Regions from separate parts of the Dyella agri genome, predicted to be linked through region 1. Evidence: riboswitches for the same ligand, from Rfam matches in the RefSeq annotation. Region 1 holds a riboswitch; the other holds the start of a gene.
What was found. Region 1 has a riboswitch for S-adenosylhomocysteine ahead of ahcY (adenosylhomocysteinase). Riboswitches for the same ligand answer to the same signal wherever they lie in the genome.
Positions count from the first base shown of each region.

Region 2: it holds a riboswitch for S-adenosylhomocysteine, as region 1 does, so the genes downstream of both, ISP14_RS16305 (ATP-grasp domain-containing protein) here and ahcY (adenosylhomocysteinase) in region 1, are expected to answer to the same signal.

Region 1 covers NZ_JADIKL010000002.1:98,501-102,876, forward strand. Annotated here, with positions in the region: gene metF (methylenetetrahydrofolate reductase [NAD(P)H]) at 1-92, opposite strand, end outside; gene ISP14_RS03120 (DUF3228 family protein) at 239-796, shown strand; gene ahcY (adenosylhomocysteinase) at 892-2,331, opposite strand; S-adenosyl-L-homocysteine riboswitch at 2,355-2,432, opposite strand; gene ppc (phosphoenolpyruvate carboxylase) at 2,578-4,376, shown strand, end outside.
Region 2 covers NZ_JADIKL010000011.1:58,566-62,941, reverse strand. Annotated here, with positions in the region: gene ISP14_RS16325 (APC family permease) at 1-312, opposite strand, end outside; gene ISP14_RS16320 (hypothetical protein) at 425-754, shown strand; gene ISP14_RS16315 (hypothetical protein) at 776-982, opposite strand; gene ISP14_RS16310 (COG4280 domain-containing protein) at 982-1,731, opposite strand; S-adenosyl-L-homocysteine riboswitch at 1,876-1,953, shown strand; gene ISP14_RS16305 (ATP-grasp domain-containing protein) at 1,973-2,878, shown strand; gene ISP14_RS16300 (gamma-glutamylcyclotransferase family protein) at 2,878-3,228, shown strand; gene ISP14_RS16295 (YybH family protein) at 3,250-3,729, opposite strand; gene dinB (DNA polymerase IV) at 3,884-4,376, shown strand, end outside.

The DNA of each region.
Region 1 (4,376 bases):
TGCCAGGCCTTCAACACCTGCGCGGCCTGGTCCAGCTGAGCACGCTGTTCGTCGGTCTTGGGCGGGAAGAATTCGAGGCTGATGGCGGGCATGGGAGTCCTTCGGAGCTGCTTCGGGTAATTTTATACGTTCATCGCGATGAAAAGATAGATGTCCAAATGCCAGGCACGCCACGAGCCGGGAAATGACGGGTTTGCGGCATGCGCTAGGCTGGCGCCCTTTCCCTGCCGGCCGCGCCATGTCGATTGTCCTTACCCCGTTCGCCCGAGCCCGATTGTTCCCGCGCGAGCCGCGCGGCAACACCATCCAGGACTGCACGCCCGAAGCCTTCGAGCGTCGCTTGAACGACGAGCCGCCGCAGCGCGTGCTGGATGGCTACGCACCGTTCTGCAAGCTGCACGTGCACCGCAACTGGACTTCGACGCGCTGCCTCACGGTGCCGATCACTGACGCCAACCGGCATCGGCTGCGCAGCGCCTACGAGGCACGCACCAAGGCCGAGCTGCCGGTGCTGGTGCGCTGGTTCGAAGGCGTGGAATCGCCGGTGGCCAACTGGCTGGTGGTCATCCTCTACAGTCGCGAACAACTGGCGAAAGAAGGCGAGCCTATCGACGCCGACTGGGGCATCGTGGGCTGCATCTACACCATGGAGCCGGAGGAAATTCCGATGGCGCCGATCACCATGATGCGCAACGCGCTGGGCGTGGAAGAGGGTGGTTCCGGCGTGCCGCTGGACCGCGAGGCGTACCGGCGCAGCGTGGCGTTCTGGGAGAACAACGCGAACTGGCGGCCCTGATCAGTCCAGGCCGTTCGCATGGCTGCTTGCATCCACGCAAAAAAAACGGGCGCCTTGCGGCGCCCGTTTGGTTTCCACTATGCCGGAACCGCCGATCAGTAGCGGTAATGATCCGGCTTGTACGGGCCTTCCACCGGCACGCCGAGGTAGGCGGCCTGCTCGGTGCTGAGCGTGGTGAGCTTCACGCCGATCTTTTCCAGGTGCAGGCGCGCGACTTCCTCGTCCAGCTTCTTGGGCAGGATGTAGACCTTGGCGCTGTAGGCGTCCTTGTTCGCCCACAGGTCGATCTGCGCCAGCGTCTGGTTGGAGAACGAGTTGGACATCACGAAGCTGGGATGGCCGGTGGCGCAGCCCAGGTTCACCAGGCGGCCTTCGGCGAGCAGGAAGATCGCGTTGCCATTCTTGAAGGTGTACTTGTCCACCTGCGGCTTGATGTTGAGGCGCTCGGCGCCGCTGGTGTTCAGCGCGTCGACCTGGATCTCATTGTCGAAGTGGCCGATGTTGCAGACGATGGCCTGATCCTTCATGGCCTGCATGTGCGCCAGCGTCAGCACATCCTTGTTGCCGGTGGTGGTGACGTAGATGTCGCCGCGGCCCAGCGTGCTCTCGACGGTGTTGACCTCGAAGCCTTCCATCGCCGCCTGCAGCGCGTTGATCGGGTCGATCTCGGTGACCACCACGCGGGCGCCGTAGGCACGCAGGCTATGCGCGCAGCCCTTGCCGACGTCGCCGTAGCCGCAGACCACGGCCAGCTTGCCGGCCAGCATCACGTCCATCGCGCGCTTCAGGCCGTCGGCCAGCGATTCGCGGCAGCCGTACAGGTTGTCGAACTTGCTCTTGGTCACCGAATCGTTGACGTTGATCGCGGGCACCAGCAGCTTGCCGGCCTCGGCCAGCTGGTACAGGCGGTGCACGCCGGTGGTGGTCTCCTCGGAGACACCCTTCCAGTCGGCGACGACGCGGGTCCAGTAGCCCGGGCGCTCCTTGGCGACGCGCTTCAGCAGGTTCTTGATGACCTGCTCCTCATGGCTGCCGGAGGCGCTGTTGACCCAGCTCTCGTCGCCCTTTTCCAGCTCGTAGCCCTTGTGGATCAGCAGGGTGACGTCGCCGCCGTCGTCCACCACCAGCTGCGGGCCGAGGAAGCCGCCCTTGCCGTCGGGGAAGGACAGCGCGTCCAGCGTGCAGTCCCAGTATTCCTCCAGCGTCTCGCCCTTCCATGCGAACACCGGGGTGCCGGTGGCGGCGATCGCGGCCGCGGCGTGGTCCTGGGTCGAGAAGATGTTGCACGAGGCCCAGCGCACGTCGGCGCCGATATCCTTCAGCGTCTCGATCAGCACCGCGGTCTGGATCGTCATGTGCAGCGAGCCGGTGACGCGCACGCCCTGCAGCGGCTTGGCGGCGGCGTACTTGCGGCGGATCGACATCAGGCCCGGCATCTCGTGCTCGGCGATGTCCAGCTCCTTGCGGCCGAAATCGGCGAGGCTGATGTCGCGGATCTTGTAGTCGTGGCTGTTTTCTTTGAGTGCGGCGTTCATGTGTTACTCCGGTTTCGATGGGGACAAACCGGGCGCCGTTGCTGAAAGAAGCCGTCGAGCCTGGCCGGGAACAAGTCACGGTCGCAGCGCCCCTCGACGGGAAGGGGCGATTATAGCGTCGCAGATGCGGACATGCCTGCGGCGCGACCGACCGCCAGCCGGTCGAAGGGTTTTGCGGCATTGCAGCAAAAGTGTCACGCATGCGCTAGGCTTGGGATTCCGCCCCTGCGAGCCGATGTCGTCGCGATGAACGCTTCCCGCAGTTCCGAGCCCGCCTTGCCCGATGCCCCGCTGCGCGACGACGTGCGCCGACTCGGTGCTCTGGTCGGCCGCATGTTGGCCGAGCAGGTGGCGCCGGCCTTCCTCGACGAGGTGGAGCGCGTGCGCGTCGCCGCCATCGCGCGCCGGCAGGAGGGCGCGCCGCTGGCCGGGCTGGCCGATCCGCTGGGCGGGCTGGATGCGTCGCACGCAGAAGCGTTGGCGCGCGCCTTCGCCACCTACTTCAACGCGGTGAACATCGCCGAGCGCGTGCATCGCATTCGCCGTCGCCGCGACTATCAGCGCGAGGGCGGCGCGCCGCAGCCGGAATCGCTGCGCGACGTGCTGGAGCAGCTGAAGGCGCAGGGCGTGACGGCGGACGAACTGCTGGAATGGCTGCTGCGGCTGGAAGTGGAACCGGTGTTTACCGCGCACCCCACCGAAGCGGTGCGCGCCTCGCTGCTGGAGAAGGAACAGGCGATCGTGCGCGCGCTGGTCGACGGCTTCGACGGCGGCCGCACGCCACAGGAGCGCGGCGAAGACGAGGAGCGCATCCACATGGCGCTCACCGCCGGCTGGCAGACCGCCGAGGCTTCGCCGGTGCGTCCCAGCGTGCAGGACGAGCGCGACCACGTCGACTTCTATCTCGCCGACCCGATCTACCGCATCGTGCCGGCGCTGTACGAATCGCTGGCCGAAGCGTTGCAGGAGGTCTACGGCGTGGCGGTGCCGCTGCCGCGCCTGCTCTCTTTCGCCACCTGGGTGGGCGGCGACATGGACGGCAACCCCAACGTGGGCGCTGACACCATCGCCGCCAGTCTCGCCAGCCAGCGCACGCAGGTGCTGGAGCGCTACATCGCCGACGTCTCCGCGCTGGCGCGCCTGCTCAGCCAGACCGAGGGCCGCGTGCAGGTCGACCCGCGCCTGCGCAAGAGATTGGACGACTGCCGCACACGCTTCCCTCAGGCTGCGGAGCGCATACGCCCGCGTTACGCCGACATGCCGTACCGCTGCCTGCTCAGCCTGATCGGCGCGCGGCTCGAGGCGACCCACGAGGACGGGCATCCGGAGGCCTATGCCTCGGCAGACGAGCTGCGCGACGACCTCGAACTGATCGCTGCCAGCCTGGTCGACCATCGTGGCTTGCATGCGGGCGCCTATGCGGTGCAGCGGCTGATCTGGCGCGTGCGCAGCTTCGGTTTCCACCTCGCGCGGCTCGATGCGCGCCAGGATTCCCGCGTGCATGACGATGCGCTGGCCGCGTTGTTCAACGACAGCGAATGGTCGCAGCGCAGCGTGGCCGAGCGCGTGGCCGCGCTGCACGCCTACCTGTGCGGCGAGCGCGGCTTCGTTGTCAGCGAGGACAGCGTGGCGACGTCGCTGCGCGCGGTGTTCGCCGCCCTGCACGACGCGCGCCACCGCTACGGTGCGGCGGCAACCGGCCTCTACATCATCAGCATGGCGCGTTCCGCCGCCGACGTGCTGGCGGTACTGGCGCTGGCAAGACATGGTGGCCTGGTCGAGAACGCAGGTGCAAAGAGCCTTATTCCACTGGATATCGCGCCACTGTTCGAGACCATCGACGACCTGAGCAACGCACCGGACACGCTGCGCGCCCTGCTGGCCGATCCGCTCTATCGCGCCCATCTTGCCGCGCGCGGCGACCGCCAATGGGTGATGCTGGGCTATTCCGACAGCGGCAAGGACGGCGGCACGCTGGCCTCGCGCTGGGGCCTGCAGCGTGCCCAGGTGGAGCTGCTGGAGGTGGCGCGCGAGCACGCTATCGC
Region 2 (4,376 bases), on a different contig from region 1:
GTTGATCAGCGCCATCGTCCAGCCGAACAGGAAGGCTGGCAGCGTGCCGAAGGCTTCGCGCAAGTACAGGTAGATGCCACCCGCATGCGGACGCCGCGAACCGAGCTCCGCGTAGCACAGCACGCCGGTGAGCGTGAGCAGGCCGCCCAGCACCCACAACGCCAGCAGCGGCAAGCCGGATGCCGTGCGCTCGGCCACCGTAGCCGGCGTGCGGAAGATGCCGGCGCCGATCACGCCGCCGATCACGATCATCGCGCCGTCCCATACGCCAAGGCGGCGCAGGTAGGCGGGGGAGCTGGTTTCAGTCGTCATCCGGCAACCTTGGCATGGCGAACGGGGGTTCGACCAGTCCCCGTCGGCAGGGGTGGCTTGCGCCGCCGCCGGGCACGGCTCACGCTGCGCGCGGGGAATTCTCGGGGGCGCGATGACCAAAACCACACCGTTGCTGTTTCTGCTGCTGATCGCCGCGGCGATCTGGCTGAGCTGGCGCCACTACCAGAACGCCAAGGCCTTGCTGCAGGACTGGGCCGGCGCCAACAAGCTGCGCATCCTGCAGGCGAAATCCAATGCCGTCTGGCTGTCCGTGCCGTTGTCGATGTGGTTCACCACTTCGAGGTACCAGCTGATCTATCGCATCTCGGCCTACGACGAAACCACCCATCGCATTCGCACAGGTCTGGTACGGCTGGGTACGCCGGTATGGGGCTTCATGAACCGCGACGCGGTCGAAGTGTTCTGGGACGACGCCGGTTAGCGCTCGCGCACGGCTCAGGACTCAACGCCGCGCACGGTGCAACACGCTTTCAACCAGGATCGCGAGCAGACCCGTCGCGAAGACAAGCGCGTTCCAGCCGCCATCGAAACCCATTAGCGGCAGGGCCAACCATGCCAGCAGCAGCCACGCCACGATGGCGAACGCATAGCGGCCGTCGTCGACGAACAGACCCCAGAGTTCGGCCAGCAACTTGCGCAGCCCGCTCATCAGGCGGCCTCCCGTGTCGTGCGCCGGCACCACGCCACGCACAGCATCGCCACCGCGAGAAAGGCGCACGCCAGCGCCGGGATGGCGCGATCCTCGCCCGGCCACGCGTAGCCCATGCCCTCGCCCGCCCAGAACGTGCCGAACGCGCACAGCAGCACGCCCACCGCGAACTTCAACGTGTTCTCCGGCACCCGCGCGAGCGGCCGGTGCAGCACCACGCCCAAGGCCGCCACCACCAGCAGCGCAGCCAGCGCGCCCAGGCTGGCCGGCCACAACAACTCGGCCCGGCCGGCACCGATGGCAAGCACGATGAAGACCACCTCGACGCCCTCGAGCACGGTGCTCTTGAAGGCCACCAGGAACGCGAGCTTATCCAGGCCAAGGCGCGCGTTGCCCTGCCCACCAAGCGCCTGCATCTCGCGCCGGTAGATCGCATCCTCGTCATGCAAGGCGAGCACGCCCGCTGCGCGCAACACCGCCTTGCGCAGCCAACGCATGCCGAACAGCAGCAGCAGGGCGCCGACCACCAACTGGAAGCCGTGCAACGGGACGCGCGCAAGCGCGTGGCCGAGCAGCAGAACCAGCAACAGCAACGCCAGCAATCCCGTCGCGCAGCCCGCCAACGCGCTACGCCAGCCTCGCACCACGCCCACCGCCAGCACCACGGTCAAGGCTTCCACGCACTCCACCAGCGAGGCGAGAAAGGAGGCCAGCATCGACGGTGCGAGATGGGTCCATTGGATCAGCACGTAACGGGGCCTTCATGCAGGCAAGCGGACCGGGCGAGCATACGCCTTCTGTGCATGGCGATGCCGCACTGGCAAATTGACACGCCACGGGGCCGCGAGGAAACTGCGCACGTTTGGCGCGCCGGAGTTCCTCCGCGTGCCGTCCGGGCCAAGGGGTGCTGCGACGGATCACGATCCGCCACGCTTGGCTCGCGATAACCCCGGCAAGGGCGCCCTTTCCATGATCTTTGGAGAGTTACCCATGCCTGTCCAGCTTGCCATCGCCACTTCGGCAGCCTACCCGACCATCCACCCCGACGACGCCCACCTGGCGGCTTCGCTTGCGGCACTCGATATCCAGCCGCAGGCTTGCGTGTGGAACGATCCCGCTATCGACTGGACGCGTTTCGATGCCGTGCTGATACGCACCATCTGGGATTACTTCGAACACTACGACGCATTCCTTGCATGGCTGCGCCAGCTTGAACACGCCGGCGTGCCAGCCATCAACCCCGTCGCGCTGATGCGCTGGAACAGTGACAAGCGCTACCTGCTGCAGCTGGAAGCGCTCGGCGTACCGACCATTCCCACCCAGCTCGTCTCGCGCGCTGTCCTGCACGAGGCGCTTGCCGCATCCCCAGGTCGCGACGTCGTGGTCAAGCCGTGCGTCAGTGGCGGCGCCTGGCGCACGGTACGCGGTACGGTGGGCGATCCCGCGTTCGACCGTGCCGCCTCGGAGCTGCCGCCAGGCGAATACCTGCTGCAGCCCTTCGTGCCGGCCATCGTCGAAGACGGCGAATGGTCGCTGCTGTTCTTCGGCGGCAAGTTCAGCCATGCCGTCATCAAGCGTCCCGCCGCAGGCGACTATCGCGTGCAGAGCCAATTCGGCGGACGCACCGACGCCATCGAACCCGACGCAGCCACGCTCGCCGCCGCCAGGCACGCCCTGGCGACCTGCGCGACGCTGGGCAACGGCGACGCCGAATACGCACGGGTGGACGGCGTGGTCGTGGATGGGCAATTCCTGCTTATGGAATTGGAGCTGATCGAGCCCTTCCTGTTTCTTGCCGGGCGACCCGATGCCGCCGAGCGCAACGCCCGCGTCATTGCCGCGCGGCTGGAATCGCTGCAGACCTCGAAGGCAGGACACAGGACGGAAAACGCCTGATGGATAGCGCCGCGAGCGAGCGTCTGTTCTCCTACGGCACCCTGCAGGACGCAGCGGTGCAGCTCGCCACCTTCGGCCGGCGGCTCGACGGCTTACCCGACGAGCTGCCCGGCTATCGCCTCGAACAGCTGGCGATCCGCGATGCACAAGTCGTGGCCACCAGCGGCGCCGCGCACCATCCCATCGCGATCCGCAGCGACGACGCGGCGGATCGCGTGCGCGGCATGGTGTTCCGCCTGACGCCACAGGAACTGGCGCAGGCGGACGCCTACGAGGTCGACGATTACCGGCGCGTGGCCGTCACGCTCGCCTCCGGCTTGCAGGCATGGATGTACGTACGCGCGGAATGACCGCGCGCGCTGCATTTGCAGCTATGGCGGGTCCTTCTGCCACATGATCCTGGTGAACCTCCACCTTCCGTCCGATTGCCTCCTCATGGCCCGCAGAAAGCGCCCATGCAGCTCGACCGTCCGCGGCTGGCCGGCCGTCTGGAAATCCACCTCGAAACGACCCCACTCCACGGCTGAATCACCCTCGACGGCGACATCCTGGATATGCGGAGCGTACTTCAACACCTTCCAACCTCCCTGCGCATAGGCGGCACGCAACGCTGCCTGGCCGACGACCGGGCGATCGCCCTCTCCCAGCAACACGCCGTCCTTCGTCCACAGCGCAACCAAGGCATCGGGATCCTGGCTGAGGGTGGCCGCGACGTCTCCTTGATGCAGTTCGGCGATTCCTTGCATGGCGCCGGCGCTCGCGCTCCGACCCGTCGTGTCATGCCCGCATGCGGCAGCAGCGAACGCAACACACCCCAGCGCGAGGATCAAGCGTATGCCTTGCGTCTGCATGCCACATCTCCGCAAAGGTGGTGGACCATCACGAAAGCCAGCGTATAACCCGGGATGACGGACAAGCCAGCAAGATGCCAGACGGCGAGATTCGGCCTTCTGCGCTGACGCCGCCAAAGCTGCGCCCTAGAATCGCGGCACGTCCCTACCTTCCATGCCTGTGCCCACGCCACCCCGCAAAATCCTCCACGTCGACATGGACGCGTTCTACGCGTCGGTGGAGCAGCGCGACGACCCCACGCTTCGCGGCAAGCCGGTGGTGGTGGCGTGGAAGGGCGCGCGTTCGGTGGTGTGTGCGGCCAGCTACGAGGCGCGCAAGTTCGGCGTGCGCTCGGCGATGCCGGCGGTGCGCGCGGAACGCCTGTGCCCGCAGGCGATCTTCGTGCCGCCGGATTTCACGCGCTACAAGGCAGTGTCGCGGCAAGTACAGGCGATCTTCGCGCGGCATACCGAGCTGATCGAACCGCTGTCGCTGGACGAGGCCTATCTCGACGTCACCACGACGAAGACCGGCCTGCCCTCGGCCACGGCTACCGCCGAGGCGATCCGCGCGGCGATCCGCGCGGAAACGCAGCTCACTGCTTCGGCCGGCGTGGCGCCCAACAAGTTCCTCGCCAAGATCGCCTCGGACTTCCGCAAGCCCGACG